DNA from 2 places in the Paraburkholderia sp. SIMBA_027 genome. Region 2 is predicted to be linked to the other one. Evidence: riboswitches for the same ligand, from Rfam matches in the RefSeq annotation. Region 2 holds a riboswitch; the other holds the start of a gene.
The links. Region 2 has a riboswitch for glycine ahead of SB764_RS34470 (D-amino acid dehydrogenase). Riboswitches for the same ligand answer to the same signal wherever they lie in the genome.

Region 1 (15,708 bases), on a different contig from region 2:
GATGCGCGCGGTTTCGTCGGCGAGCGCGTCGAGCACGGCAAGATAGCTCTCGCCGGGCACGCAAAACACGCGCTCGACGCCATTGGCGACGAGCGCATCGACGACGAGGCGCGCGCCGGTCACGCTCGCGTGGTGGTCGTGATCGCTGCGGGTCGTTTCGTTCGGCTGCTGCATGGCGATGCCCTCTCCTTCGTTCTTTTCGTGAATCAGGTGGATCGTTTCGAGTCGCTTCGGGTGACGTCAGCAGCCGCGCACGCTCACATCAGCATTCGACGATGTTGACCGCGAGTCCGCCGCGCGACGTTTCCTTGTATTTGGTCTTCATGTCGGCGCCGGTTTCGCGCATCGTCTTGATGACCGAATCGAGCGAGACGTAGTGCGCGCCGTCGCCGCGCAGCGCCATGCGCGCGGCGTTCACGGCTTTCACCGAGGCCATCGCGTTGCGCTCGATGCAGGGAATCTGCACCATGCCGCCGACCGGATCGCAGGTGAGGCCGAGGTTGTGTTCCATGCCGATTTCGGCGGCGTTTTCCACTTGCAGCGGCGTGCCGCCGAGCACGGCGGCGAGCGCGCCCGCCGCCATCGAGCAGGCCACGCCCACTTCGCCCTGGCAGCCGACTTCCGCGCCCGAGATCGACGCGTTGAGCTTGTAGAGAATGCCGATCGCGGCGGCCGTGAGCAGGAAATCGATCACGCCTTGCTCGTTCGCGCCCGGCGTGAAGCGCACGTAGTAGTGCAGCACGGCGGGAATGATGCCGGCCGCGCCGTTGGTCGGCGCAGTGACGACGCGGCCGCCCGCCGCGTTTTCCTCGTTCACGGCGATCGCGTAGAGGTTGATCCAGTCGATCATCGAGAGCGGGTCTTGCAGCGCGCGTTCGGGATGCGCGGTCAGTGCGCGATAAAGCTGCGGCGCGCGGCGCTTGACCTGGAATGGGCCGGGCAGCGTGCCGTCGGCATCGGGATTGTTGATGCCGCAGCCGCGCGACACACACGCCTGCATCACGTCCCAGATGCGCAGAAGGCCGGTGCGGATTTCCTCGTCGCTATGCCAGATGCGCTCGTTTTCGAGCATCAGTTGCGCGATGCTTTTGCCGGTCGAGGCGCACAGCGCGAGCAGTTCGGCGCCCGAGGTGAACGCATGCGGCATCTGCTGCGCGGCGGCCAGCACCTTGGTGTTCGGCGCGCCCGCCGTCACGACGAAACCGCCGCCGACCGAGAGATAAGTGCTTTCGCGCAGCGTCTCGCCGTTGGCGTCGAGCGCGCGCAGCTTCATGCCGTTCGGATGCTCGGGCAGCGCCTGGCGATAAAAGGCGATGTGCTCCTTCATCACGAACGGAATCGTGTGATGGCCGAGCAGCGCGAGCAGGCGCGAGGCGCGCACGGCTTCGAGACGCGCGTTGATGGTCTCGGGATCGACCGTGTCGGGCGCGTCGCCCATCAGGCCGAGCATCACGCCGCGATCGGTGCCGTGGCCTTTGCCGGTCGCGCCGAGCGAGCCGTACAGTTCGACCTTCACGGAGGCGGTGGGCGCGAGCAGCCCGTCGCGCTCGAGTCCTTCGGCGAACATCAGGGCCGCGCGCATCGGTCCGACCGTATGCGAACTGGACGGCCCGATGCCGATTTTGAAAAGGTCGAAAACGCTGACTGCCATGGGTACTGCTCCTGCTTGATCGTGTCGGTTTCAGGGGATGCTGCGCGGTGTGGTGCGCGACATCGAATTCATGCGCCACCGCTGCAACCCGTCACGCGCGATCAGCGCGCCGGCAACGGCAGGCAGACGGCAAGCCACGCGGGCGGCGTGGGTGCCAGTTTCAGGGCGATCGGCGCATAGCGGCCATCGAGCCGCGCGGCCAGGTGAAACAGTTCGGCGGCGTTCTTCGGATCCCATGCGCCGGTGTAGCCGGGCAAACCGGCCTCGCGGCGCTTGGCGTCGAACGGCACGCTCGAATGCACGAATTCCTCGTGCGTCTTCTCGCCGAGCGCGTACGGCGTGAGCCAGTCGAGCGCGCTCGCCAGCGTGGCGCCGTTGGCCGCGCGTTCGGGCAGCCAGTTGCGGTTGTGGCGGCGCGCGGCGAGCGCGGCCGTCACGAGCGGCTGCAGATCGTAGGTCACGTAGTGCAGCGCGTCGCGCTCGGTGAAATCGAGCGTGGAGCCGTCGGGCGCGACGTTGTCGCCGATATGCTCGACGAACAGACGCTGCGCCGTCGCGATCATCTTGCGGTTGTCGAGCGTGAACGCCGTCATCGCAATGAGCTTGACCCGATGGCTCTGCCAGTTGTTCGCGAACGTGCCCTTGAGCGGGCGCGGCTGCGCGTCCACCTGCTGGATGTAGCCGTTCGCGAACTTGTTCAGAAACAGCATGGTCGCGTTGCGCGTTTTCACCGGCAGCGCGCTCGCGGTCATGTCGTACGCGAGGATCAGCGCTTCGAAGCGCGTTTCGTCGATCGGATTGAAGCTCGGTTGATAGGTCGTGACCCACGCGTACAGAAAGCGGTCGACGAGCTTCAGGAAGCGGTCGTCGCTCGTGGCGCGCCAGGCGAGCGCCGCGTTGCGCATCAGGTCGAGTTCCTTCTCGGCCTCGACGCTCTGGTCGTAGATGCCCTCGTGCGGCAGCGTGCCTTCCGTGTGCAGCCGCGCGAGCGGATGCGGCACGTCGTTCACGTGCGCCTGCACTTCGGCCACCAGCGCTTTCACGCCGGGGTCCGAATTGGTGCGTTCGCTGGTCTGCAGGGCCGGTGCCGCGCAGAAGTTCATCGCCGCGCGCGCCGGTTGCGCCGCGCTCAGGGCCGCGAGGCCCGCACTCACGAAACAGGCCGCCGCGAGCGTGCGCGCGCCGCCGCGCGCCAAGCGGCCCTTGGCCTGCGTGATCGCCGGATTTCCGGCCAAGGCCGTTCCCACCTTCCGCGCCATGCGCGACTCCCTGGTTCAAGGCTGACAGGTGTGTGATGTTAACGGTTTGGCGAGCTTTGGCGAAGTTTCGCGGCGGCAAATGTAACGAAAGTAACGTCGCAGGGCGGGGCGCACGCCGGGTCGCCGGGCCGGCCGCACGGCGCCGCCGCGTCGACCGGAGGTCGTGCGGCGGCATGGCGGCGGTCATGGCCGGTTACCCGACGGTTACGCTCATTCGCCGGCGGTCCCGTCGGCCTGATCGTCGTAAGCGTCGATCGGCACGCACGAGCAGAACAGGTTGCGGTCGCCGTAGACGTTGTCGGCGCGGCCGACCGGCGGCCAGTACTTGCGCGCGACCAGCGACGCGAGCGGATACGCCGCCTGCTCGCGCGAGTAGGCGTGCGCCCAGCCGTCGGCGACCACCACGGCGGCCGTGTGCGGCGCGTGACGCAGCGGGTTGTCCTCGGCGTCGGCGCGACCGTCTTCCACGGCGCGGATTTCCTCGCGGATCGCGATCATGGCGTCGATAAAGCGGTCCAGCTCCTCCTTCGACTCCGACTCGGTCGGCTCGACCATCAGCGTGCCCGGCACCGGGAAGCTCATGGTCGGCGCGTGGAAGCCGTAGTCCATCAGGCGCTTGGCCACGTCGTCGACGGTGATGCCGCTCGCATCCTTGATGGGGCGCAGATCGAGAATGCATTCGTGCGCGACGAGGCCGCCGGGGCCGCTGTACAGCACCGGGAAGTGCGGCGCGAGCTTGTTCGCCACGTAGTTCGCGTTGAGGATCGCGGTTTCGGTCGCGGCGGTGAGGTTCGCCGCGCCCATCATCGCGATGTACATCCACGAAATCGGCAGGATCGAGGCCGAGCCGTACGGCGCCGCGCTGACCGCGCCGATGCCGTGGCCCTGATCGGTCGAGCGCTTGTAGCCCGACGAAAGCTGGTTCGGCAGGAACTGCGCGAGGTGCGCGCCGACCGCGACCGGACCGACGCCCGGGCCGCCGCCGCCGTGCGGAATGCAGAAGGTCTTGTGCAGGTTCAGGTGCGAGACGTCGCCGCCGAACTGGCCCGGCGCCGCGAGACCGACCATCGCGTTCATGTTGGCGCCGTCCACGTAGACCTGGCCGCCTGCCGCGTGCACGATTTCGCAGACTTCGCGCACGTTTTCCTCGAACACGCCGTGCGTGGACGGGTAGGTGATCATGATCGCCGCGAGCTTCGCCGCGTGCTGTTCGGCCTTGGCCTTGAGGTCGGCGAGATCGATGTTGCCTTGCGCGTCGCACGCGACCACCACGACCTGCATGCCCGCCATCTGCGCGGAAGCCGGGTTCGTGCCGTGCGCCGAAGCGGGAATCAGGCAGACGTTGCGATGCGCGTCGCCGCGCGAGGCGTGATACGCCTGAATGATCAGCAGACCGGCGTACTCGCCCTGCGAGCCGGCGTTCGGTTGCAGCGAGACGGCGGCGTAGCCGGTCGCGGCCACGAGCATCTGTTCGAGCTGATCGACCATTTCGCGGTAGCCGACGGTTTGCTCGGCGGGCGCGAACGGGTGAATCTGGCCGAACTCGGGCCACGTCACCGGCAGCATTTCCGAGGTGGCGTTGAGCTTCATCGTGCACGAGCCGAGCGGAATCATCGAGCGGTCGAGCGCGAGGTCCTTGTCCGACAGGCTGCGCAGATAGCGCAGCATTTCCGTTTCCGAATGGTGACGGTTGAAGACCGGATGCGTGAGATAAGCGCTTTCGCGCGCGAGCGCGGCCGGGAAGGTGGCGGCGTTGGCGGCGGCGAGGTCGGCGTCGAGCGCGTCGACCGACGGCGTCTCGCCCGCGAACGCGGCTTGCGCGAACACGGCGAGCAGATCGGCCAGATCGCCGCGCGTGGTGGTTTCGTCGACGGAGACGCCCACGCACGTTTCGCTCACGTGGCGCAGGTTCATGCCGCGCGCGAGCGCCGCGTCATGCAGCGCCTGAGTGCGCGCGCCCGCTTCGAACGTGATGGTGTCGAAGAACGACGCGTTGACGAGCGTGTAGCCGAGCTTCTGCGCGCCCGCGGCCAGAATGGCGGCCACGCGGTTCACGCGCTGCGCGATGCGCTTCAGACCCTGCGGACCGTGATAGACCGCGTACATGCTGGCCATGATCGCGAGCAGCGCCTGCGCCGTGCAGACGTTCGAGGTGGCCTTCTCGCGGCGGATATGCTGTTCGCGCGTTTGCAGCGCGAGGCGCAGCGCCGGGTTGCCCTGCGCGTCGACGGTCACGCCGACGAGACGGCCCGGCATCTGGCGCTTGAAGTCGTCCTTCACCGCGAGGTAGGCGGCGTGCGGGCCGCCGAAGCCCATCGGCACGCCGAAGCGCTGCGAGTTGCCCACGGCCACGTCCGCGCCCCATTCGCCGGGCGGCGTGAGCAGCGTGAGCGCGAGCAGGTCGGCGGCGGCGATCACCGCGCCGCCCGCGGCGTGCACGGCCTGGGCGAGTTCGCGGTAGTCGCGCACGTCGCCGTTCACGCCCGGATATTGCAGCAGCACGCCGAAGGCGTTCGCCTGCGCGGCCTCGGCGGCGGGGCCGACCTTCACTTCGATGCCGATCGGTTTGGCGCGCGTCTGCACGACTTCGAGCGTTTGCGGCAGCACGTCGTCGGCGACGAAGAACACGTTCGACTTCGACTTGCCCACGCGCTGCACGAGCGTCATCGCTTCGGCGGCGGCGGTGCCTTCGTCGAGCAGCGATGCGTTGGAAATGGCGAGGCCCGTCAGGTCGACGATCATCTGCTGATAGTTCAGCAGCGCCTCCAGACGGCCTTGCGAGATTTCCGGCTGGTACGGCGTGTAGGCCGTGTACCACGCCGGATTTTCGAGCACGTTGCGCAGGATGACGGCCGGCGTGTGCGTGTCGAAATAGCCCTGCCCGATGTACGAGCGGAACACCTGGTTCTTGTCCGCGAGCGCGCGCAGCGCGGCCAGCGCCTCGGCTTCCGAGCGCGGCTGCGAGAACGGCCCGAGCGGCAGCGTCTCGGTGCGGCGGATCTTCGCCGGAATCACCGCGTCGATCAGCGCCGCGCGCGACGCGAAGCCGAGCGCGTCGAGCATCGCTTGCTGGTCGGCCGTGTCGGGGCCGATGTGGCGGGCGGCGAAGGCGTCGTGCGCTTCGAGCGCCGCGAGCGAGAGAGCCGTGGGCGAGGTGTTCATCAGACGATCCGGGTGTTCGAGCTTCATGAGGTTTCCTGCCGGCGCGGGCGGCGCGTCGCGTAGTGCCGCGATGCCGCCGCGCCTGTGCGTTGGGACGGGCCTTCTGCGAAAGCCGTCCCGGGGTTTAGGCGCCGATGGCCTTCTCGTAGGCGGCGGCGTCGATCAGCGCGTCGAGCTTGGCGTCGGCGGCCGGCTTGATCTTGAAGAGCCACGACTCGTAGGGCGCGCCGTTCACGCCTTCGGGGGCGTCGACGAGCGCCGAGTTCGATTCGACGATCTCGCCCGAGACCGGCGCGTAGATGTCCGAGGCGGCCTTGACCGATTCGATCACGGCGATGGCGTCGCCCGCCGTGACGGCGCGGCCGGCTTCGGGCAGTTCGAGGAAGACGATGTCACCGAGCGCTTCCTGCGCGTGATCGGTGATGCCGACGGTCAGCGTGCCGTCGGCTTCGGTGCGGATCCACTCGTGCGATTCGGTGTATTTCAGATCGGCCGGGATGCTCATGGTTGCTCCAGTGCGTGGTTCGTTTATGACTTGAAAAGAGGGTGGGCGTGCGCGCCGGAATCCTTGCGGATCAGGCGACCAGCACCTTGCCGTTGCGCACGAACGGCAGTTTTACCACGCTTGCGGGAAGGGCTTTGTCGCGGATCTGCACCTGCACGACGTCGCCCGGCTGCACGCCCTCGGGCACGCGCGCGAAGGCGATGGATTCCTGCATCGTCGGCGAGAAGGTGCCGCTCGTGATCTCGCCGTCGCCGTGCGGCGTCAGCACTTTCTGGTGAGCGCGCAGCACGCCGCCGGCCTTGCCGTTTTCCTTCTGCAGGATCAAGCCGACGAAGGTCGAGCGCGTGCCGTTCGCTTCGAGCGCGGCGCGGCCGACGAACTCGCGCGGCGTCTTCAGGTCGACGGTCCAGGCGAGGCCCGCGTCGAGCGGCGAGACGCTGTCGTCCATGTCCTGGCCGTAGAGGTTCATGCCCGCTTCGAGGCGCAGCGTGTCGCGCGCGCCGAGGCCGCAGGGCTTCACGCCCTGGCGTTGCAGCGCGTCCCAGAACTCGCAGACGGCGGCGGCGGGCAGCACGATTTCGAAGCCGTCTTCACCGGTGTAGCCGGTGCGCGCGATCATCAGCTCGCCGAACGGCGTGGCGTCGATCTTCGCGGCGTTGAAGGGCTTGAGGATTTCGGTGGCGCTGCGCGAGGAGGGCGCGACGGCCCAGACTTTCTCGCGCGCGTTCGGGCCTTGCACGGCGACGATCGCGAGATCGCGGCGCGGTGTGATGGTGAGGCCGAAGCCGCCTTCGGCGTTGAGCTTCTCGAACCAGGCGATGTCTTTGTCGGCGGTGCCCGCGTTGACGACGGTGCGGAACGCGTCGTCGGCGAAGTAATAGACGATCAGGTCGTCGATCACGCCGCCTTCGGGGTTGAGCATGCAGGAATAGAGCGCCTTGCCGGGCGTCGTCAGCTTGGCGACGTTGTTGGCGAGCGCGTGGGCGAAGAATTCGCGCGCCTTCGCGCCCGAGAAGTCGACGACGCACATGTGCGAGACATCGAACATGCCGGCGTCGGTGCGCACGGCGCGATGTTCGTCGATCTGCGAGCCGTAGTTGACGGGCATGTCCCAGCCGCCGAAATCGACCATGCGGGCGTTCAGCGCGCGGTGCGTGTCGTTCAGCGGAGTGCGTTTGAGTTCGGTCATGAGGCCTCAGGCGGTCGCGAGGGTTTTCGTGCGACTCCGGGGGAATGTCCCGCCGGAATTCGAGCGAAAACGAAAAAGGCCATGCAGGACTCGCCGCAGGCACGATGCCCGTGGTCGGTTCTTGCATGGCCCCTCTGTCCTCGGTACCTGAGAGATTGCGTCGATCGACGCGCGCCCCTTCGGTGGGCAGCCTGAACGCCAGGGTTACGATCCCTCCGCCGTTCTACTGCCGCTCTCCAGAGTTGCGGACCTGAGTGCCGTCTCGCGCGTCTCGCACGCGGGTGCGAAACAGGCGAAGCAGCGGTCCGGCGCGCACGGTCCTTTTGCCTGAGAGTTTGTGGGTTGCCCCTTCGGCGGCGGCGTTGCGATTCGAAATTGACTCGACTCGCGAACGTCGCGCTCTCCCGGCGCGCGCAGCGATTGTGCTGGACGCCGGCGGGCTGTGTCAATGCGGAAAAATTAGGCGCACCGTGGCGGCGGAACGGGAGTGGAACCTGCGCCAGCCGGCCGCGCGTGCTGGCGGGCCATGCGCCGAACGCCGCCCGGCAAGGCTTGCGCGCATGCGGCCCCGAAAGAACCGCTCGCGCGCGACCGCGCATGCGCGCCAAAAAAAGAAACGGGCCGCGCGAGGCGGCCCATGTGATCGCGGTGGTTTTGCGCGGGCTTATTCGCCGATGGCGCGCGCCGCCGTATCGAGCTCCTGGTTGAGCACGTGCTGCTCGTCGCCGGAGATGCCGCCGCCGTGCTGCGCAGCCATGTCGTGCGCCTCGCCGCGGATCGTGTCGAGGCGGTGATGCAGCGCGGCGCCCTGCGGCGGCGGATAGTAGCCCTGGTTCACGCGCGCGTCGATGCGGCGCCCCAGGGTGTCGATGCGGGCGTCGACCTGATGCAGGCGGTCGACGGCCAGTTCATGCGGATTCGAGCCGGAATGCTGCGCGGGCGGGGTGACGACGCATGCGGCGAGCGTCGAGATCAGCGCGGCGGCGCAGCTCAGGCGGATGGCACGGTTCACACAATTCAATCGGGTCATTGAGACTCTCCTTGTTGTCGGTCCGGGGCGGGCTGGCGCGCGCCACGAACCCTGCACCCCGGAAGATGCAGAACGTTATCGCTCTGTTTCTGGCGTTGTTCGTCGGCAAACGCGTCGCGCGCGCCGTGCGATGACCGCACGGCGGCGCAGACTTGTAACCGTTTGTATGGACCTTTCAGACGCGTCGGCGGTTTGCAAGCCGCGCGGCCTCGCCGGGCAGTCGGTTCGCGCGAGGTTCGCGCTGCGTGCTCACTGAGCGCGCGTGAAGGCGATCGTGCGGCCTTCCTCGGCGCTGCGCATCGCCAGCTCGACGATCGTCATCACGTCGACGGCGTCCTGCGGACTCACCGGGAACGGCGTGCCCTCGCGGATCGCGGCGGCGAGCGCGCGGTACAGGTCGGCGTAATTGCCCGCGGCGTTGGGCACGTCGCGGTCGGACTCCTGGCCGTCGTCGGCCATGACGTGCAGTCGGCCCGCTTCGTTGCCGTCGCCGAAACCGGGCTGGCCGGGGCGCAGGCCCGCCTTCAGCTGGTCCTCCTGGGTATCGAGCCCGTTTTTCAGGTAGCTGCCGCGCGTGCCGTGAATCGCGAAACGCGGCGCGTACGCGGCCAGCGCGCTCGCGTGCAGCACGGCGTCGAGGCCGTCGTAGCGCAGCACGAGGTGCGCGTAGTCGGGCGCGCTGGCGTGGTCGCGGCGCGTGTGCACGAAGGCCGTGACCGACTCGGGCGCGCCGAACAGCGCGAGCGTCTGGTCGATCAGATGCGGCCCGAGGTCGTAGAGCAGGCCGCCGCCGCGCGTCGCGTCCTCGCGCCAGCGCTGGCGCACCTGCGGACGGAAGCGGTCGAAGTGCGATTCGTAATGCGTGACGCGGCCCAGCTCGCCGTTCGCGATCAGCTGCTTGACTGTGAGGAAGTCGCCGTCCCAGCGACGGTTGTGGAACGGCGCGAACACGAGGCCGCGCTGCTGCGCGATGGCCGCGAGCGTGCGCGCTTCCTCGGCGGTGAGCGTGACCGGTTTGTCGACGAGCACGTGCTTGCCGCGCTCCAGCGTGCGGCGCGCGAGTTCGTAGTGCGTGTCGTTGGGCGTGGCGATCACGACGCATTCGATCGCGTCGAGCGAGAGCAGCGCGTCGAGATCGGGGACGATTGCGGCGTCCGGATAGTCGGCCTGCGCACGCTCGGCCTGGCTCGTGGCGATGGCGGCAAGCGTGACGGGCAGATTCGCCGTGCCGCTATGGGCGATCACGGGTGCATGGAAGGTCTGGCCGGCGAAGCCATAGCCCATCAGGCCGATTTGCAGCGGTGCTGTCATGTAAGCGCGTCCTCTTTCCAGCGTGGGAGCGGCACGGCGGGTAGCGATGCCGCGGGTGGCGGGAGCCCGTTATTGTGGCACGCACGACGGCGCGCGTGGCGGGGCGCTGCGGGGACGGATCGGCGTGCGGCTGGATCGGCTGGTCGACGCGGCGTGTCGTTGTGACACGACGCTGTGACCTGATGCGCGCGGGATGCGGCGTCGCGCCGTTAGCGGGGCGGCATCGGCGCGACACCGCATCGTGTTAACATCGCGGCTCTCGCGTGAAGGGCCGCCGCGCCATGAGCATCGTCTGCATCATGCGCAGGGTTTGCGCCGCACGCTACCCGGCAGTACCACCCGTTTTTCCAATCCAGCAACGATGTCCGCAGGCCTGAATCCCGCCCAGAACGAAGCGGTGCGCTATCTCGACGGTCCCTGTCTCGTGCTCGCCGGCGCGGGCAGCGGCAAGACGCGCGTCATTACGCAGAAGATCGCCCATCTGATCGAAGCGAAAGGCTTCGAGCCGCGCCATATCGCCGCCGTCACCTTCACCAACAAGGCCGCCGCCGAAATGCGCGAGCGCGTGGGCAAACTGCTCGAAGGCAAGACGCTCACGACGCCCGGCAAGGAAGGCCGCAAGGTGCCGGCGAACCAGTTGACCGTCTGTACGTTCCACTCGCTGGGCGTGCAGATCCTGCGCCAGGAAGCCGAGCATCTGGGACTCAAGCCCCAGTTCTCGATCATGGATTCGGACGACTGCTTCGCCATGATCCAGGAGCAGGTGGGCTCGACCGACAAGGGTTTCATCCGCAAGATCCAGTCGATCATCTCGCTCTGGAAGAACGGTCTCGTCATGCCCGAGCAGGCGCTCGCGACGGCGTCGAACGAGGACGAGCATCAGGCGGCCATCGTCTACCGCAACTACATGGCGACGCTGCACGCCTATCAGGCCGTCGATTTCGACGATCTGATCCGCCTGCCCGCCGAACTGTTCGCGAAGAACGAGCCGGTGCGCGAGCGCTGGCAGAACAAGCTGCGCTATCTGCTGGTCGACGAATACCAGGACACCAACACTTGCCAGTACGAGCTGCTCAAGCTGCTGGCGGGCCCGCGCGCGGCGTTCACGGCCGTGGGCGACGACGACCAGGCGATCTACGGCTGGCGCGGCGCGACCATCGAAAATCTCGCGCAACTCGGCAAGGATTATCCGAAGCTGCACGTGGTCAAGCTGGAGCAGAACTATCGCTCGACCGTGCGCATTCTCACGGCGGCGAACAACGTGATCGCCAATAACCCGAAGCTGTTCGAGAAGAAGCTCTGGTCCGAGCACGGCATGGGCGACACGATCACCGTCACGCCCTGCAACGACGAGGAGCACGAAGCCGAATCGGTCGTGTTCCGTCTCTCGGCGCACAAGTTCGAGCGCCGCGCGCAGTTCCGCGACTACGCCATTCTTTATCGCGGCAATTTCCAGGCGCGCATCTTCGAGCAGGTGCTGCGCCGCGAGCGCATTCCGTACGTGCTGTCGGGCGGGCAGTCGTTCTTCGACAAGGCCGAAATCAAGGACATCTGCGCGTATCTGCGTCTGATCGCCAATCACGACGACGATCCCGCGTTCATCCGCGCGATCACGACGCCGCGCCGCGGCGTGGGCAACACCACGCTCGAAGCGCTCGGCTCGTTCGCGGGGCAGGCGAAGGTGTCGCTGTTCGAAGCGGTGTACATGGGCGGCATCGAGGCGCGGCTGTCCGCGCGCCAGGTCGAGCCGATGCGCGTGTTCTGCGACTTCATGCAGCGTCTGGCGGAGCGAGCCGTGAAGGATCCGGCGACCGTCGTGCTCGACGAACTGATGGACGCGATCCACTACGAGGCGTATCTCTACGACGCCTTCGACGAGCGCCAGGCGCAGTCGAAGTGGCAGAACGTGCTCGAATTCCTCGAGTGGCTCAAGCGCAAGGGCACCAAGCCCGAGCAGGAGATCGGCGAAGACAGCGAGGCGACGGGTTACGACAACACCGACGGTCTCGCCGACACCGGCAAGAATCTGATGGGCCTGATCCAGACCGTCGCGCTGATGTCGATGCTTGAAGGCAAGGAAGAGGACCCGGACGCGGTGCGCCTGTCGACCGTGCACGCGTCGAAGGGGCTGGAGTATCCGCACGTGTTCCTGGTGGGCGTCGAGGAAGGCATCATGCCGCATCGCGGCGGCTCGGAAGACGACATCGTCGACGATTCGCGCATCGAGGAAGAACGCCGCCTGATGTATGTGGCGATCACGCGCGCGCAGCGCAGCCTGCATCTGAACTGGTGCAAGAAGCGCAGGCGGGCGCGCGAGACGGTGGTGTGCGAGCCGTCGCGCTTCATCCCCGAAATGGGACTCGACGAAGCGCCGCCGCCGACCGCCGAGGAAGCGCCGATGTCGCCGAAAGACCGGCTCGCGAGTTTGAAGGCGCTGTTGCAGAAGGGCTGATCTGATCGCCCGCGCGCACGCGTCCGGCTGAAAGGGAAAGGGCCGCATCGAGTGTCGATGCGGCCCTTTGTTTTTGTTACGCAGTTTGCGGCGCGCGGCTTACTTCGCGGCGCTCACCATGTAATCGACGGCGGCCTTCACGTCGGCGTCCGAGGCGTTCGAGCCGCCCTTGGGCGGCATCGCGCCCTTGCCGTGCAGCGCGTAGTTGTAGACCGTGTCCATCGGGTCCTTGAGGCGCGGCGCCCAGTCGTCCTTGTTGCCGAACTTCGGCGCGCCCAGCACGCCCGCGGCGTGACACGCCTGGCAGACCTGCGTGTAGAGCGCCTTGCCGGCCTGCGCGGCGTCGGCGCTTTGCGTCGCGCCGCCTGCCGCAGGGTTGCCCGAAGCGGCCTGCGGGATCGCGGCGATGGCGGCCGCGGCGGCGGAGGCCTGGGCAGCGTTCGCATCGGCGCCCGATGCGGCCGGCGCTGCCGCCGCTGCGCCCGACGCCGCGTTCGCCGCGCCCGGCGCGGGCTTGGGCGGATCCTGGAAGTTCGCGCCGCCGTGATTGGCCATGTAGGCCACGGCGAGGCCGATTTCGTAGTCGCTGTAGTCGTCGGGGCTGGTGCCGCCGCGCGGCGGCATCGCGCCCTTGCCGGAGAGCGCGGTGTGCCAGAGCGTGTCGTAGCCCTGGGCGATGCGCGGCGCCCAGTCGCCCGTGTTGCCGAACTTCGGCGCGCCCGCCGCGCCGCTCGCGTGGCAGGCGGAACAGACGGCCTGGTAGACCTGCTCGCCGGTCTTGTAGACGCGCGGCGCGTTGGCGTCGCGGATCGACACCTGGGCGATCGGCGCGATGCGCGAGGCGACTTGCTGGGCGGAGAGTTCGTCGGTGCCCGCGCCGGTGCGCGTCGTGTTGTCGACGTAGTAGGCGAGCAGAACGATGATGACGATAGGGACGGCAAACCCGGCGATGACAGCGGCGATCAACTGGCCGGGCGTTTTGATCGGGGCTCCGTGGGGTGCTTCGCTCATGCTTGTCTCGACTCCCGTTGGTATTGTGGTGAGCGGTACAGCAGGACGGCAACGGCCTTGCGAATGATCAAACAGGAACGATTATAGACGCAAGGTTTCGCGCCCGGTGGCGGTGCGCGGGGGCGCTTAAGCGGGCGTTTACCCGCATCGATGCGCTTGTCTTGCCTGCTTTACCGGGGGTTGGGCGCGGTGGGGCGTTGGCCTTGGTACGCGGCTGCTGCTTAAAAAGCGTCGGATCATAGCGCATCGGGCGCGGGTGTCGTCGCATGGGTTTGCGCGTGTGGGTGCGTTTGCCTGGGGGTGCGCGTACACCGCTGCCGGCCCGGTCCCGGCGGCCCGCGCGCGGTGGACGTTGTCATCGAAACCGGGTATCCTCTCGGTCTCTACGGCGCTGCTATCCCCGTATTTTGCGGTCTGGCTGGCAGCGCTTTCGCACGAATGAGCCTGGGTGTTTCTCCTCCACGCCAGTTCGCGCGAGTCACGCGCCCGTAGCTCAATGGATAGAGTACTGCCCTCCGAAGGCAGGGGTTGCTGGTTCGATCCCAGCCGGGCGCGCCAAAATTTGCGTATCACGTCGGAGTAGCAGATCAAACTGCACAAAGCCGCACCGACCCGCATCAAGCAAGGCCCTATGGCGCAAGCCTGGGGCCTTTGTTTTTTGCGCTCCCCTCACACACCCAGCCACTGCGCACACGCCGCGCGCATGCGCTCCACCACCGCGGGCCACGGCTCCTCGCGTCCTCGTCTGAACAGCCGCACCGTCTCGGGATACCACGGCGAGTCGTCGCGGCCATGCATCCAGCGCCAGTCGACGTCGTACGACGGCAGCAGCACCCAGCACGGTTTGCCGAGCGAGGCCGCGAGATGAGCGGTCGACGTATCCACGCAGATCACGAGATCGAGTTGCGAAATGAGCGCGGCCGTGTCGGTGAAATCGTCGAGATCGGCGCCGAGCGGCAGGATCGGAAAGCAGGCGGGCAACGACAGTGCTTCGTCCTCTCCCGCGCCTTTTTGCAGACTCACGAACTTGACGCCCGGCAGCCCCCAGAGCGGCGCGAGTGCGTTGAGCATCGGCAACGAGCGGTGCGCGTCGTTGTGATGTTTCGGATTGCCTTTCCAGACGAGACCGATGCGATGTCCCGCGCCGAGATCGGCGAGTCGCGCGCGCCAATGTTCGACGCGTGACGGACACTGCGCGATGCGCAGCGGCGGCGGAATCGTGTCGAGTGTGGTGCCGAGTCGCAGCGGCGCGCTCAGCGGACTGATCCAGCAATCGAATTCGTTCGCGCGCGCGAGCGCGGCTTCGTGGCTGAGCACGACGTCGACGCCTTCGACTTCCGCGAACAGGCGATGCAGCGGCGCAACGCACGCAAAGGCCACGCGCGCCGTGCCGCGTGCCTTCAGCGCGTGCAGATATCGGCCGAACTGCAACATGTCGCCGAGTCCGTCTTCCTGCCAGACCAGCAGCGTCTTGCCGGTCAGCGGCTCGCCTTGCCAGCGCGGGCAAGGCAGCATCGACTGCGTGGCGTGCGGCGCGAAGCCGGGCATGCCATAGCGACATTCGTATAGCAGAAAGCCTTCCTCGAAACGCCCCACGCTGATGAGCAGCGTGGCGAGCCGGAACATCGCATCGCCGTAATCGGGGCGCAGCACGAGCGCGCGGCGATAGGCGCTTTCGGCGTGATCGAGCTCGCCGAGCTCCTTCATGATGCTGCCGATGTTGAAGTGCGTTTCGGCCATGTCGGCGCGCAGCGTGAGCGCGTGATGAAACGCGGCGAGCGCGTCATGCAGACGTCCGAGCGCGAGCAGCGTGCAGCCGAGATTGTTGGCCGCTTCGACGCGGTTCGGCGCGAGCCGCAGCGCTTCTCGATAGGCCGATTCCGCTTCGGCCACGCGCTCGGTCGCGTGCAGCACGCAACCGAGGTTGTAGTGCGCGTCGGCGAAATCGGGGCGCAGCGCGAGCGTTTGCCGGAAGGCGTTTTCCGCTTCGGGCAGACGCTTGAGCGCCGTGAGCACGCAGCCGAGATTGTTGAGTGCATCGGCGAAGTCGGGGCGCATCTGCAATGCGAGGCGGCAGGCCAGTTCGGCTTCGGGCAGACGGCCGCGCGCCTTGAACAGCGCGGCCAGATTGTTCAGCG
Region 2 (15,708 bases):
CTTCACGACGAGCTTCGCGGCGTCGAACAGGAACTCGCGCCACGGCTTCAGGCCTTGCCCGTTACGCAGGTCGAGGTGATGCCCGAGTAAATGCAGCCATCGCCGAAACGGCCGTACACACTCGTTTTGTAGCCGTACAATTCCAACAGCGCCGAGAATTCGCGCAGGTAGGCGCCGAGATGGCGCGGCTCCACGGCGGCATCTTCCCAGCCGACGACCGGATCGGGCTTCGACATGTCGTCGCCGATGGAGGTAGCCGACGCGGCGGTTTCGCGGGCTGATCACAAACGCTTCATGAGCGCGGCATCGTCGACGAGCCGCGCCGACGGCGTGCCCGACAACTCAGGCGCGAGTGCCGCCGCGCGCTGCGCGAATTCCATCGCCACGGCCTTGTCGAACGCGCCGAATTCGACGATCAGCGAAGCATTGCCTTCTGACAAATCGACGATGTCAGCCAGCGCGATGCAACGCTCGCGAAAGCCTTCGACGATGCCCGTGTCTAGCTCTCACATCGCGATCGGCGACCGTGGCAGAAGTTGCGGCACGCAATCGGCGGCATCGAAAATGGTCGGGAATCCGAACACCACGAGCAGGCGATGTACGGGGTTGATGACTAGCGTAGTCTTCGCGCGCAGCACGGAAACGCCGGTACCTTCGGAGCCCACCAGCACGCGCGACGTTGAAATCGTTCGCCGGCTGCAGCTGGTCGGCGCTTTAGCCCGCGACGCGGCGCTTGAGTTTGGGAAAGCCTTCGCGGATGGCGTCGCCGTATCTCTCCACGGGACCGAGCAGACCCGAGACAATTTCCGCGCGTCGGCCGCCCGCCGCGAGGTGCTCGCGCAACGCGGCGGCGTCGTTGAGCTGATCGCAGATCACGCCCGGCCGCACCTTAGCCACGAGGCTCGTCTCATCGGTTTTCCCCGATGGTCGTGAGGTACTTCGACGCGTCGATGATGACCGCCGCGTTGACCGACTGCCCGCACATCGACGTGCCCCCGCCACGCGTGAGCATCGGTAAGTCGGCTTCTTGGAACGCGCGCATGGCTTCCACCACGCGACGATGCTCGTGCGATGTCGTCGGGCATGCCCGGCTGCGACAGCGTGAAGTCCACGTCCGGCACTCATCATAAACTCCGCGCCCAGCTCAGCAAGATGACCGCGCAGTGCGAAGCCGGTAGTCTCTACCAACTGGTTTCGCTTCCTGAAGCTCGGCACGCAGCGTCGCGCTCGGCGCGTAGCGCCTGATACTCTTCGGATCGATAGCCAGGTGGGGCGCAGCACCGATGGTGAGGGTTGCGCCAATAGCACTTGTATTAATTCGCGCTGTGTAGGACGTACGTTTGCAGATGCGCATAGGCAACCCGCAAGTATGGCGTATCGATCTGGTGGCGTGCCGCGCGGGCGATCATGTCACCGACGATCGCTTCCGACTCGATACGCGGGGAGAGTCGCGCAATATCGCGCATCATGGATGCGGCCCAGGTCGACTCTGCATCCAGCAAAAAGCGACGGACGCCGTCCACGACCTGCGGGCTGAGATCGAAGCCCTCCGCCCTGGAGACAGTTACACACTCTTCGATCAATGCGGAGATCAAGTTCTTGCCATCAGACGTTCGCAAGATATCGCACAAGCGCCCGCGCATCAGGCAGGTCGCGGCTGCGCCTGAGGACAGCATTACCCACTTCTGCCAGAGGTCAGCATCAACTCTCTCGGACAACACACGCAAGCCCGATGTGGCGGCGAACGCCGCATGGAGCTGCCCGACCAGATCGCGTTGCGACGGATGGCGCGCACCGACAATGAGCTTGTCCTGATTGCCCATGTGCACGATGCTGCCGTCCTCTGCGCTCGACGCCGCGATATACGAGACGCCCCCCAGCACACGCGCTCGACCATAGCGACGGTCTAGCGTGTCGTACACCGCCATGCCGTTCAGCAGGGGGAGAATACCGGCTGCGCCGGCTAGCGCGGGCGCCAACGAATTCAGGGCGTCGTCGAGGTCGTACGCTTTGCAGGTGAGCAAGACCAGGTCGTAGCCCGGCCTCACTGCGTCCGCGGCCACCGTACGGACCGCCGAAGAGAAGTCCCCCAATGAGCTCGATACACGCAATCCATCGCGCATCAACGCTTCAGCGCGCCGGGGACGCACCAGGAACGTTACATCAGCGCCGGCCTGGATCAAGCGGGAGCCATAGTAACCACCCAGTGCGCCAGCGCCAAGGATAAGAACTCTAAGCCTTTCATGACGGTTGCTCATATTGTCTGCCATCGAATGTCCCGCTCTGCGTGATATGTGGCGTGGTGCCCGGTCCCATTCTATGAGGGCGAACACCGCTATAGATGAGATACTACTATCAAAGTAGTATCTCATCTATAAAAACGATAGGGGCCCGTAGTTACCGTACTTTCGCCGCTGCTGCGGAAAGACAAAAACCCGATAGACCGAGGTGATGTCGATCTGCCACTGCACTTGCAGGCGACTGACTTGCAAATGGGAGTTTCCGAACTCTATCCGGGCGAGTTGTGGCAAAGCACGCTCTGTTGGCAAACGGCAATGTTGCCATTCGCTCAATCTACACCGATCATGGAGGAAACGGCCTCCGCGGTTGCCGCCGACAAAGTCCAGCCCAGATGACCATGTCCCGTGTTGTAAAAGACACCAGGGCGCCTGCCACGACCCACGCGCGGCAGCATGCTTGGCAGCATCGGTCTCAGTCCTGCCCATGGAATAACTCGCGAAGTGGAGACGACAGGGAAGTATCGACGCACCCAATTGATCAATGGTTCGATCCGATCCGAACGAATATCCCGGTTCACGCCGTTGAACTCTGCTGTGCCCGCAACCCGGAACCGGTCTGTCCCAAGACGGCTGGTGACGATCTTCGCGCGGTCATCGAGGATGCTCACCCAGGGAGCGCTGCTCCGACTCGGTTCATCATCCAGATGTACCGTGATCGAATAGCCCTTGACTGGATAGACGTTCACATGATCGCCCAGCATCGCAGCGAACCGGCGACTGCCGACGCCGGCACAGATGACGATGCGATCAAAGACTTCGCGTCGTTGGTCGGAAGAAATCAAAATCTTGCCGCAGTCCACGGATTCGACGCTGTCGATTGCCGTGTCGTAGTGAAATTGCACACCGCGACGCTCGCAGGCCGATGAAAGCCCTCCGGTAAATTTGTGGATATCCCCGGACGAATCCGACTCAGTGAAAAATCCTCCTTGAAAGCGGCCGTGAAGAGTCGGCTCGATTGCGCGCATCTCCTCCGGCGTCACTGGGCGACGATCCAGCCCCCCCGCTCGCAGCAAGGTATTCACGCGCATTGCTGCTTCGTGCTCCTTGCGCGTTGCATAGAAGTGCAAGATTCCGCGCTGCTCGAGATCGAACTGGATGCCCTCGCGCTCCGCAATGTGGAATAGGTGTGCGCGTGCAGCGATCGCAAGCCTCACAGTTTCAATCGTGTTCGCTTCGTATCGCGGGATGTTTCCGAGAAACTCGGCAATCCAGCCGTACTTGTGTAAGCTTGGCCGCGGATTCAGTAGCAGCGGTGCGTCGCGTGTGAACATCCAACGCAGTCCTTTGAGGACAGTGGCACGGCTGTTCCATACCTCCGCATTGCTGGCCGAGAGCTGGCCACCATTCGCGAAGGACGTCTCCATTGCGGCATAGCGATGCCGCTCGAAGACACTGACGCTATGGCCGTGATTCGAAAGGGCATAAGCGGTAGTGACGCCGGTAATACCGGCGCCAATGATGGCGATTCGTGACATGTTCTGGTCCAGATTGTATTGAGCATCGCCAGCGATATGTGTCGCCGACGCGGATGCCCCATCTGTCCGTTTACCTGAGAGTTTCGCCACTGTCCCTGTTGCGTTACGGCGGTGGCTCCCCTTCGGTGGGCGCACGAGGCGCCGCTCTCCAGAGCGTCCTCGCATCACGGTCCTTTTGCCTGAGAGTTTCCGGGGCGGTTGCTCCATCGGCGCCGCTCAATCGAGCGGTCTCTCCCGTGATGCACGAATACAACGATTGCAAAACTACCATGACATGCATCGGACAATAGCTAGGCTCACCGCTTGACGCGGACACCCCGATGCATCTTGTCGGAGGAGTGGATCCTTCCAACGGCAGGAGTAGTACGCCCTGCATCGCCAACGCGTGAGGCAGCTGCTCCACTCACGCCAATCCTGTGCAGCCGTTCGAATTTGCGAGACATTCCTCTGCAAAGTGACAGGTCGGAACTCCCTTTCGACAAATTGATCGGTGCCAACCTGAACGTGCGCTCCGTTATCTGCCCCGGTCGTGTGCACACCCTATGAACGACTGCGTCGAGACGCGCACTGACTTCCTGATCGCTCGAGCCTTTGGTTCCGCCCTGCCATTCTCGATAGACGCGTGGCAACGCACTTGCGCGCATTGCCACGCGCCACCAACGAGTTGGTGTGACGAGCTGATCGAGAGATAGCGACCGTCACGAGGGCATCGTCACCCCCGCTTTTACTGCTATCAAGGTAATACTTTAGGCTGACGCCAAAAAATGTAATTAATAGCCGGCCCCAGACGACACCTTGCCGCCAGGTCCACTCACGCCAGCGTTACGTGCGTTCTCTTGTGCGACGACCGAAATGATATCGATGGCTTCCTGTACCTGCTGGCGAGTTATGTTCAGATAAGGAATGGCGCGTACGCCATCTGCGCCGGACGGCAGTACATACAGACCCTTGTCGTAAAGACGCTCGACGAATGTTCCAGCGGGAAGCGAAGAGACGCCGAAACGCACGATGTTAGTTTCGATCGCGGAAACATCGAGCGAAATGCCAGGCAGACCTGCGATACCGTTGGCGAGCATTCGAGCATGCTCATGATCTTCCTGAAGCCGTTCACGATGATTGCGCAGTGCATGCAGCGCACCTGCCGCGATAATCCCGGCTTGGCGGAAACCACCGCCGATTTGCTGCTTGAAACGACGCGCGCGAGCAATGAAGTCACGGGAGCCAGCCAGCGCTGAGCCTACCGGCGCACCGAGGCCTTTCGAGAAGCAGACGCTGACCGAATCGAAGTGGCGGGCGTATTCGCGCTCGGGAATCCCGGTGGCAGCTGTCGCATGCCATAGCCTCGCGCCGTCCAGGTGCAATGCGAGCCCGCGCTGTCGGCCAAGCTCGCAGACAGCCTGAAGTCGCTCGATCGGCCACACCTTGCCGCCACCGATGTTGTGGGTGTTTTCCAGACACAGCAGCTTGACCGGTGCGGGAATCGTGTTGGGGAAGAACCGATGCGACACGCCGAGTGCATTCGACACGTCTTCCGGGGTGAATACGCCGCGCACGCCGGGCAGCAGACGCGGGAGCACTCCAGAGAACGCCGCCGGCGCACCGCCTTCAAGAATGTAGACATGGGCATTTTGATCGAAGAGCACGGCATCGCCCGGCTCGGTGTGCGCCCGGATCGCGACCTGGTTGGTCATCGTGCCCGTCACCATGTAAACGGCATCTTCCTTGCCAAGCAGTTCCGCGACTTCTCGCTCAAGTGCTTTGACGGTCGGATCGTCGCCGTATACGTCGTCGCCGACTGGTGCGTTGGCTATGGCGTCGCGCATGGCCTTGGTAGGCTGGCTGCAGGTGTCGCTTCGCAGATCGATCATAGTGTGCTCCCGAATCAGGTGAATAGTGAGCACAGCTTCAGCCACATACCGGCCGGGGATTTGGACAAACTTGCGGATTTACTGCCGAGCGATACCCGGCGGCACGCCGAAGAAGCGACTGAATTCCCGACTCAAATGCCCTTGATCGCAGTAGCCGACCTCAATGGCAACCTGCCGCAGCGGCACCCCCCGAAGCACAAGGTGCTTAGCCAGCGCGACTCGGCGTTGCACAAGGTACGCATGGGGCGCGACCCCGACTGATTTCTTGAACTCGCGCAGCAGGTGGTAAGCGCTCATCCCTGCTACCTGGGCGATTACGTCGAGCGACGGATTATCCACAAAATGGGCATCGATATAGTCACGCGCCCGCCTCACCGCCCCTGGCATTGCTCCCCCGATGGAAGGCCGACGAGCTGTAGACGCGTGCCTCAACACGAGTTGGGTCATCGCGGTTGTCAGTCGGGATGTCTTTTCAAGCTGGCTCGCGTCGTGAGATTCCGAGCAAATGTGTGCGGTGCGAAATAGCAACATCGTATCCGGGTCATCCATCACGACATCGGGAAAATGCACGGACCGCTGCGGTGCGCCGTCCGCGTCTCGCACCAGGCCGAGCAGAGCTGACGCGGACACGTACACCATGCGGTAATCCCAACCGCCCTCAATTGCCGGACGCCCTTCATGCAGCTGACCGGGATTGATCACGCAGATCGCGCCTTCCGGCATGATTAACCGTCGACCGCGGCCCTCGAGAAATGCCTGTGCCCCGCGTTCAATCACGCCGATCGCGAACTCATCGTGTGCATGCGGCGGAAACCGATGGGTGCGATAGCTCGCAGTCATCAGTTCAGCATCCGCGAAGCCAGGCTCGCGCCAAAATTTTGCCTGGTTTGATCGGGACGTATGTCCAGTACTCATGTTCGTGCCCCATAGTCAGTGGTGGCCAACGATCATCCAGCAGAAACGAGGCACCGGTGCATTCGCGGCCTGCCATGTGGCGCAGACCGGACGCAATGATTGTAGCTACATCTAAATAATCTTCAATCTTCCAAATTATGCACCTATGACGCTGCCAATTCGTTCCGCGAGTCCCGATTTTGCACAAAACCGCAATTTTGTCCATCACCCGGCACGAGGAAGCCGCGAGGATGCTTGGCCGGCCACGCGTCGACGCGCATGTGCAACTCAACGATCCGTAACGGAACGTCCCGATCAGGGCCTGGCGCCTCCCCCCGCTGGTCCGTGTTGAGGACACTCTTCGTCCTGCGTCCCTCTAATCTCAAGCGAGACACTCCATGAATCATGCTGACCTTGAACATCTGACGACGTCGTTCCCCTATCGACGCAAGTATGACAATTTCATCGGTGGAAAATGGGTTCCGCCCTTGGCCGGTGAATATTTCACCAATGTTTCCCCAATCACAGGTAAGCCGCTGTGTGACGTACCGCGCTCTCAGGCAGAAGATATCGAGATGGCGTTGGACGCCGCCCACGCTGCCAAGGGAGCCTGGGCGGCTATCTCGCCTGCCGAACGCGCACTCGTTCTGCATCGGATCGCCGACCGAATGCAGGACAACCTCGAACGTCTCGCCGTTGCGGAGACGATCGACAACGGCAAGCCCATTCGTGAAACGCGTGCCGCCGATCTACCGCTCGCGATCGACCATTTCCGCTATTTCGCAGGATGCGTGCGGGCGCAAGAAGGTACATTGGCCGAGATCGATCAGGATACCGTCGCATACCATTTTCACGAACCGCTTGGCGTCGTAGCACAGATCATCCCCTGGAATTTCCCGCTGCTGATGGCGGTGTGGAAGCTCGCGCCCGCACTAGCGGCCGGCAACTGCGTGGTGCTGAAGCCGGCTGAGCAGACTCCCGCGTCAATCTTGGTGCTGATCGAGCTGATCGCCGATCTGCTTCCGCCGGGGGTCGTGAACATCATTAACGGCTTTGGCGTGGAAGCCGGCAAGCCGCTAGCATCGAGCTCTCGGGTGGCGAAAGTGGCATTCACGGGCGAAACCTCGACCGGCCGTCTCATCATGCAGTACGCGAGCACAAATCTCATTCCGGTCACGCTCGAGTTGGGCGGAAAGAGCCCGAACATCTTCTTCGATGACGTCGTCAGCGCAGACGATTCCTTCCTCGACAAGGCACTCGAGGGCTTTGCGATGTTTGCCCTGAATCAGGGCGAGGTATGCACTAGCCCGTCGCGGGTACTCATCCAGGAATCCGCGTACGAAAAATTCATGGAACGTGCTCTGTCACGCGTGGCCGCCATTAAGCAAGGACATCCGCTCAACCCCGACACGATGATCGGGGCGCAGGCTTCGTACGAACAGTTATCGAAGATCTTGTCATACCTGCAGATCGGCAAGGACGAGGGCGCCACATGTTTGATCGGCGGCGAGCAAAACCGACTGGACGGCGATCTGCGCGACGGCTACTACGTGAAGCCGACCATTTTCCGCGGAAACAATTCGATGCGAATCTTCCAGGAAGAGATTTTCGGGCCCGTTGTTTCCGTTACCACCTTCAAGAATGAGGAAGAAGCACTCGCGATTGCGAACGACACGCTCTATGGCCTCGGAGCGGGCGTCTGGACGCGTGACGGCAATCGTGCCTACCGATTCGGTCGGGCGATTCAGGCAGGTCGCATCTGGACCAATTGCTACCACCTCTACCCTGCGCACGCTGCGTTCGGTGGCTACAAGCAATCCGGTATCGGGCGCGAAAACCACAAGATGATGCTTGATCACTATCAGCAGACGAAAAATCTGCTCGTAAGTTACGCCGCGAAGCCGCTCGGGTTCTTCTGACCTATGCGAGCTGGGGCGGATCACGTATCCGCGCCGGGTGTGTTGTTATCTTTTCTCTGCTCTGCGTATCGTCTGCAGTGCGGTGTGTCTATGAGACGCACCGCACTGAACTTCGCGCCTCGCTGCGCAACGACCTATCGTCCAACGCTGGTCAGATAGTCCCGATCTTCCTGAGACATTGACTCCAGCCAAGCCAACTCGCCACCGGGAGACGGCAGCAGCTTCCCATACTCCACCATCTGCGCGGCGGGCAACTCAGCCAGGTAGACCCAAACGTAGCGGCTGTCGGTGTTTGCAGCACGCGCCACGACACCCACGATGCCGTCGAGCAGGCCCTGTTTCTGTTCGTTCGTTCTCCCTGCCCGAATCTGACCATGTACAAAAATGTGGTCTGCTTTCAGTGGCTTCCCCCCGAGAAAGTGATTGCCTGCGGCGACAGGGGAAAATATGACTTGCGCAAAGAATCCCTGTGCCCCGGTCGCACTGCTGTGGGCATGTGTGATTCCCTTTGCGATTTCGCCTTTTTCCTCGGGGGTGAAACGGCCCTCAGCTGCCGTCACAACGTATGTCGGCATTGCGCGCTCCTCAAATAAATGTAGCTAAAACTCTATGGCCGATAGTGAAGCGGCAAGCCGCACTCAATATCCGAGCAACCATCAGGCCTGCAAATGGTTGTAGGTGCATCTTATTCGCTGGAGCGGTTGCCCGTCAGGAAGGATTAACCCTTGTGAATGGCGCGACAAAATAAAGCGTTCGCAGGCCGCCTTTCTAGCCCCGGTCGTCCGGACGCTGCAGCGACTCCAGCGCCTCGAGCAAGCGCTCCTTGGCAGCGCCTTTCATGAACCTCTGGACATCACGCTCAACCCGATTCTGGGCACGCCTCCAGTAAGGCTCGGCACTGCGCAATTTTTCGGCGCCCTCTTTGCTCAATCGCGCAACCTTGACGCGAGCGTCGGCCTCAGAGGTTACGTTAACCCATCCGGCATCGATCAGGAGCTTGAGGTTGCGAGAAATAGTGGTCTTGTCGAGTCCGACTTCGCCTGCAATCTCCGTGTAAGTCGCCGCGTCGAGGCGCTCCAGTGCACGCAGAAGTGAAAATTGCGTGATTTTTAAACCGACAGGACGTAGAGCGTCGTCGTAGACCCCGGTCAGTGCATTCGCGGAGCGCCGGAATTGTGTGCAGTAACAATCAGTGAACATGTTGGAATCGACGAACTCTAGATAGGCGCACCCGCAAGCTATCGGGTCGAGTAAGACAAGCGACAGTATAGCCACGCGCCAGCAGCTGAGGACCTGCAAATGCCCCCCTGACGAGACAGGCTCACCCTCTCGTCGGACCGTCAAGGAAGTACGGCACCATGCAAATAACGGCTATTTTATCCAAAGCCGCCAGGTAATGATGACGGAGAGTATTGGCTTCAACCGATTGTGGGCGTGCGAGCAGGCCATGCCTGCCGGGGAAAGCGAAACATGAGAAAAGTGGGATTGGTCGGATGGAGAGGCATGGTCGGCTCCGTCCTTCTAAAGCGTATGCGGGAAGAAAACGACTTCGCGCACATCGCGCCGACGTATTTCAGTACATCGGCCGCTGGCCAGCGCACGCGCGATCATAGAGGCAGAGAGCACACACTACGTGACGCCCACGCGATCGAACAACTCGCAGAGATGGACATCATCGTCACGTGCCAAGGCGGCAGTTACACGAAGGCAATCTACCCCGCTCTGCGGGCCGCCGGTTGGAATGGCTACTGGATCGACGCGGCATCGGCAAAGCGCATGGACAGTGACTCCGTAATCGCTCTCGACCCGGTCAATCGAGTACACATCGACGCGGCTATCGCATCGGGGGTGAAGAATTTTATCGGTGGCAATTGTTCCATCACCTTATCGCTCGTTGGCCTGGCCGGGCTGCTCCAAGCTGGGCTCGTCGATTGGATGTCTATGATGACCTATCAGGCCGCATCAGGTGCGGGTGCCACCCATGTGACTGAACTGCTTGGTCAAATGACCGCGCTATCGGATCACACGCGCGCGGCACTCGCCGATCCCGCGACGCCGACCATTGACGTATTGGATCGCGCTCGCTTCGCTGCGGCGAGCGACGACTATCCAATCACCCGATTTGGTGTGCCGCTCGCGGGCAGCATTATCACCTGGATCGATTCAGATCTCGGAAACGGCATTAGCCGCGAAGAATGGAAGGGCGAAGTCGAGGCCAACAAGATACTCGGTCTGGCGCCAGGCACTATCCGCGTCGACGGGCTTTGCGTACGGGTTGCGGCGCTGCAAAGTCACTCTGCAGCGATCACGCTCAAGCTGAAGGAGGACCGGGACGTCGAAAGTTTGGAGAAACTCATCGGGAATGGGAACGAGTGGGTCGATTTCGTTCCGAATACCCGAGAAGAATCGATACGGCGCCTGAGTCCTGCCGCTGTTAGCGGTTCGTTGAAGGTCGCGGTCGGCAGGCTACGGAAGATGAACCTTGGCGACGGAATTTACAGCGTTCTGACTACTGGCGACCAGTTACTTTGGGGGGCCGCTGAACCGCTGCGCCGTGTCTTGGGTATTATCTTAAGTACGACCTAACATACTCCTTCACGCCAGAATTCGGGCTGGTGCGCATGTGAAGCCGTTTAGCGCTCAAGCGGCTTTAAGCGCTTGAGCGTCGCTTCGGAGGGATATCTGCCGGGTACGAAAGCGTGATCGTTGCGATTGACTTCTTTTCCTGTATTGCGATCGATCAGCACGGGGTCGACGGCCTCGCCGGTTTCACGGTCCACGAAATCTATGCCCCATCGATGCCCTTTGACATAGCGGCGTCCCCAAGCAAATAGCGCGATCAGCACCGGGGACAAGTCTCGCCCCTTTGCTGTGACGCGGTACGAATCCCGGCCGGCGTCAGCCGAATCTCGATACCGCTCCATTAGCCCGGCGCTGATCAGGTACGTAAGGCGCTTCGACAATACGGTCGGCGAAATGTCCAGGCTGTCGCGGAACTGTTCGAAGCGTGTCGAGCCTTGTAACGCATCGCGTATGATCAGCAGACTCCACCACTCGCCGACCTGCTCTAACGCCAGCGCGACGGCGCAGTCCATATCGGCAAAGCTTTTCCGCTTCATATCGATTTCCGTCAAATAGTCTATCAAAGAGGGCTACTGCCACGCCGGCGAAAAGCGGCCCTGACAGGCGTGGAGAATGAGCCATACTTATGCCTGACTGCAACCTCCAGGACGTCGGTATTGTAATGTATGTCTTAGAGACCATTTCATCATAGCTGTTCTGCACGTCTGAAGCTGTTCCATGGAGTAGCCCCTTGATTCTCAGGACACGCGGCACCTCTTAAAATAGGAGGTAGTCTTGTGACTAGTTTCAAGCCTACGCAAATTGTGGAAAGCATTGAAGTTCTGACTGAGCCAGAGCGCCGTCGTCTGCGTTCGGTTCGAGAGAGAGTGGCCATTGTGCAGGAAACCCTGGAGCCGGGAGCAACGGTTTCGGCGGTTGCCCGTCGGCATGGGGTGAACCCAAACCAGGTGTTTGTTTGGCGCAAACAATACGAGGACGGCAGCCTGGCGGCGGTGAAAGCTGGAGAGGCCGTTGTACCAGCCTCACAGTTGGCTGCAGCGATGAAGGAAATCAGGGAACTGCAGCGTCTGCTTGGCAAGAAGACGCAGGAGGCAGAAATCCTGAAAGAAGTAGTCGAATATTACTGTCCACCATGCGCCTTCTCCGCGTCTTCATATCCACTACTCCAACAGTCACCTCACGGGTCACCTGCCTTTGCCAGTACGCCGGCGAGGACGGACAATTGGACCTACCGTGCTCCGTATGAAGGACACGAGGAGGTTACGATAGACCGAACAATCGGTTCCTCTTCCGGGCGAACACAAATGGAACAATCGTCCACGCGACTTCACGTCGTATGGAGCAGCCCCGCGTATCTGAGGACACGAGGACTCTCTTAAAATAGAGATAGTCTTGTGCCTAACAGTAAGCCTAGTCATTACGTGGAATCCATCGAAATTCTGACCGAGCCGGAGCGCCGTCGTCGGCGTACCGCGCAGGAAAAAGTCGCCATCGTGCAGGAAACATTGGAGCCGGGCGCCTCCGTGTCGGCGGTGGCACGCCGGCACGGCGTGAATGCCAACCAGGTGTTCGGCTGGCGCAAGCAATATCAGGAAGGCAGTCTGGCGGCGGTGAAGGCTGGCGAGACCGTTGTGCCCGCATCTGAGCTGGCCGCCGCAATCAAGGAAATCAAGGAACTGCAACGGCTACTCGGGAAAAAGACGATGGAAGTCGAAATCCTGAAAGAAGCTGTTGAATGGGGCCGCTCAAAAAACTTGATTGCGCGCTCGCCCTTGCTGCCGGGGGACGACCTTTGAAAACGGTCTGCGAAGTTCTCGGCGTGGCGCGCTCTGGTGTAGCAGCGAAACAGGTTCGCTCGCCCGATTGGCGCGACGGCCGTAGCGCCAAACCGACTGACGACTCGGCATTGGTCCACGAGATTCAGGCCGATGTAGCGCACCTCCCCACGTACGGCTACCGACGTATCTGGGCACTGCTGCGCCGTAGTCGGGAACAGACCAGCGCGCCGTGCATCAATCACAAGCGCGTGTATCGGGTTATGCGTGAGCATCAGTTGCTGCTGCGGCGCCCCGGCGTGCGACGAGACACTCGACGGCATGGCGGTCGTGTTGCTGTTGACCGAAGCAACACCCGCTGGTGCTCCGATGGCTTTGAGTTCCGGTGCGACGATGGCACACCGCTGCGCGTCACGTTCGCCCTGGACTGCTGCGACCGGGAAGCGATTAGCTGGGCGGCGACGACTGGCGGCCATAGTGGTGATGTGGTGCGCGACGTGATGCTGGCTGCCGTCGAACAGCGCTTCGGCACCACGCAGGCTACGCAAACCATCGAATGGCTATCGGACAATGGCTCGGCATACAGCGACCACCGCACTCGCAGCTTCGCTCGTGAACTGGGACTTGAGCCGCTAACCACGCCGGTCCGTTCGCCGCAGAGCAATGGCATGGCCGAATCATTCGTGAAGACCATGAAGCACAATTACGTCGCGTTTATGGACAAGTCCGACGCACCAACAGCGCTCTCGCGTCTGGCCATCGCATTTGAGCACTACAATGAGCGCCACCCGCACAAAGCCCTGAAATACCGCTCGCCTCGCGAGTTCAGACGCGCAGCGGTGCCATCAACCTAACAGTGTCCGCGTGTCCTGAATTGCAGGGGCAACTCCATCGTACTAAAACAGGACTACCTAATTAGGAAGTTCACCAAAAAAAATGCCGGCCACAGTGGCCGGCACAAATCGCGCTACTTGGGGGCGAAGCGCGAACGACAACGAAACTTGCCCCGGATGTGCCGGAGCAGCAGATCTATGGGCCGCAGACAATTTCCAAATAGGATTGCGCAATATAAAACGAAATACAACCGAATTTCAAACTGTAACCCACAACCGAAAGCTAACCTATTTACGAATCTTACGTCGTCATCCAGCATCTGCGCCTCCCACATACAGCGAGAATAGAACGTCAAACGAAGGATATGTTGGACCGACACAAAACATCACGAGCTAGCAAAAAGCAACGCCAGTCGGAAAGCTGTTAGCGCAAGTTACGAGGCGTGGTGGAGTCTGCCTTTCGATTGGATCGTATCCGAGTTATTTATTATCAGCATGTACTTTAAATATGTCAAACGAAAGTGTTTGAATTTATCAGTTATTTTCGAATCAAGTATGCAAGGAATGTGCAATGAAAACAGCGAACGAAGCCGCAATCACAAGCCCGTGCAACTGCACAGCGTTGCCCGCCGTAACGCGCCGCGCTTCTCAGATCTACATTCGCACGGATGCTCGAAGAATCGATCGCATAGAGGATAGCGAATTGGTTCATCGCCGCCTCCCAATCGTGAGCCCCCCCCCCCCAACCGGCAGTAATGTTGCGAAGCCCCACCCAGATGAGTTTTGTTGCCTCATCGTCGCTGGGAAAGTGCCCCCGGCCTTGATGATCTTGCTTAGCTGCGAGTTGATATTCTCGATGGCGTTCGTAGTGTAAATACTCTTTCGTATTCCCGGTAGAAACGCGAGGAACGGGATCATGCGATCCCATGCATTGCGTCAAGCGACACCGACAGGGTGGGAATCTCTGGCCCCATAGCCCTTCGGCGAACGCATCCAGTTCGGCCCGCGCCGCTTCCGCGCTCGCAGCGGGATAGATCCGGCGAATGGCTGCGGCAAGCGATCTGCAATCTCTCTAGCTCGCATAATCGAGGCTGATGCGGATCAGATGCAGGATGCAGGTTTACAGCGTGGTGGCCGGCAACACGGCTGCAAGCGCTTCGGGCATGCTCTTGAGGCCGTCTGTGACAGCGATCTGTTGATTTGCACGGATCCCCGCGTCAGGATTCCTTGCAAATCAACAGTCGGGGGAACCTCATGCTGCACGACGGTACCATTTACCAACCAAAGCCAGCCCCTTTCGCTTGACGAAGCACATCGCCCCATCATTCACGGGAAGTTTGCGTGAACGACGAACTGGGATTCAAACCTGAACGTACCCAGATCAGCAGCGCGATTATCCCCATTAGCGGGAAGATCAATAGACTACCCTCAGGGCCGGCACCACCTCCGGTTAGCAACATATTTCCCAATGGTTCCGAGGTGAATACTGCATGTTCGATAAGCCTCCCACTATCTGAATTCCCGTATACCGCAGACTCACCCCAGTCCCAAGCGGCGTGGAAGCCAATCGCCCACCAGAGTGAGCCGGTGAACCAGAGTGTCATGCAAAGAATAAGTCCCATCAACGTCGCCGCCAGAACGCCAACCAGCGTTTCGCCCGGGTTAGTCCAGTGCATCGCACCAAACACAAGAGATAGGAACACCGAAGACGGCCAGAACCCCATACCTCGCGACAGGGTGTATTGAAGATAGCCCCGCAACAAAGACTCCTCGGAGATTCCGGCCATGATGAATGCGATGGCCCATATGACGGCGTATCGCCACGCCTGAAATCCGCGCTCAGTCGTCGAGACGTCGAGACGAAGAAGACCAAATTGCCACAATGACAACACCAGGATGGAGATCGCTACGAAACCGAAAACCGCTCCTGAGAGGAGCCGAGGTCCGCGGTCGCTGCCTTGCAGCCCATAGGCGAATAACGACCTGCCCTCGATTTTGGCCAGGGACGCCGTAGCGACAGCTACAGCGAACAGGTTTATGCAGTTCATCACCAACCCGTTC

Region 1: it holds a riboswitch for glycine, as region 2 does, so the genes downstream of both, gcvT (glycine cleavage system aminomethyltransferase GcvT) here and SB764_RS34470 (D-amino acid dehydrogenase) in region 2, are expected to answer to the same signal.

The regions. Positions count from the first base shown of each region.
Region 1 is NZ_JAWRWY010000006.1:417,817-433,524, forward strand. Features, by position in the region: gene SB764_RS14500 (thiamine pyrophosphate-binding protein) at 1-174, opposite strand, end outside; gene SB764_RS14505 (L-serine ammonia-lyase) at 263-1,651, opposite strand; gene SB764_RS14510 (alginate lyase family protein) at 1,753-2,754, opposite strand; gene gcvP (aminomethyl-transferring glycine dehydrogenase) at 3,121-6,099, opposite strand; gene gcvH (glycine cleavage system protein GcvH) at 6,197-6,577, opposite strand; gene gcvT (glycine cleavage system aminomethyltransferase GcvT) at 6,648-7,766, opposite strand; glycine riboswitch at 7,891-8,016, opposite strand; glycine riboswitch at 8,073-8,183, opposite strand; gene SB764_RS14530 (hypothetical protein) at 8,431-8,778, opposite strand; gene SB764_RS14535 (oxidoreductase) at 9,046-10,107, opposite strand; gene SB764_RS14540 (UvrD-helicase domain-containing protein) at 10,469-12,559, shown strand; gene SB764_RS14545 (c-type cytochrome) at 12,659-13,570, opposite strand; tRNA gene SB764_RS14550 (tRNA-Arg) at 14,053-14,128, shown strand; gene SB764_RS14555 (tetratricopeptide repeat protein) at 14,240-15,708, opposite strand, start outside.
Region 2 is NZ_JAWRWY010000026.1:52,738-68,445, reverse strand. Features, by position in the region: gene SB764_RS34495 (FAD-linked oxidase C-terminal domain-containing protein) at 48-236, opposite strand; gene SB764_RS34490 (hypothetical protein) at 282-440, opposite strand; gene SB764_RS34485 (hypothetical protein) at 715-897, opposite strand; gene SB764_RS34480 (FAD-binding protein) at 908-1,054, opposite strand; gene SB764_RS34475 (2-dehydropantoate 2-reductase) at 1,314-2,270, opposite strand; gene SB764_RS34470 (D-amino acid dehydrogenase) at 2,570-3,775, opposite strand; glycine riboswitch at 3,837-3,928, opposite strand; glycine riboswitch at 3,933-4,022, opposite strand; gene SB764_RS34465 (threonine aldolase family protein) at 4,546-5,643, opposite strand; gene SB764_RS34460 (AraC family transcriptional regulator) at 5,722-6,483, opposite strand; gene adh (aldehyde dehydrogenase) at 6,936-8,456, shown strand; gene SB764_RS34450 (tautomerase family protein) at 8,591-9,031, opposite strand; gene SB764_RS34445 (MarR family winged helix-turn-helix transcriptional regulator) at 9,225-9,656, opposite strand; gene asd (aspartate-semialdehyde dehydrogenase) at 9,927-11,042, shown strand; gene SB764_RS34435 (winged helix-turn-helix transcriptional regulator) at 11,090-11,575, opposite strand; partial or broken gene SB764_RS34430 (transposase) at 11,852-12,160, shown strand; one part of gene SB764_RS34425 (IS3 family transposase) at 12,470-12,785, shown strand; one part of gene SB764_RS34425 (IS3 family transposase) at 12,785-13,668, shown strand; partial or broken gene SB764_RS34420 (transposase) at 14,336-14,839, opposite strand; gene SB764_RS34415 (CPBP family intramembrane glutamic endopeptidase) at 14,970-15,708, opposite strand, start outside.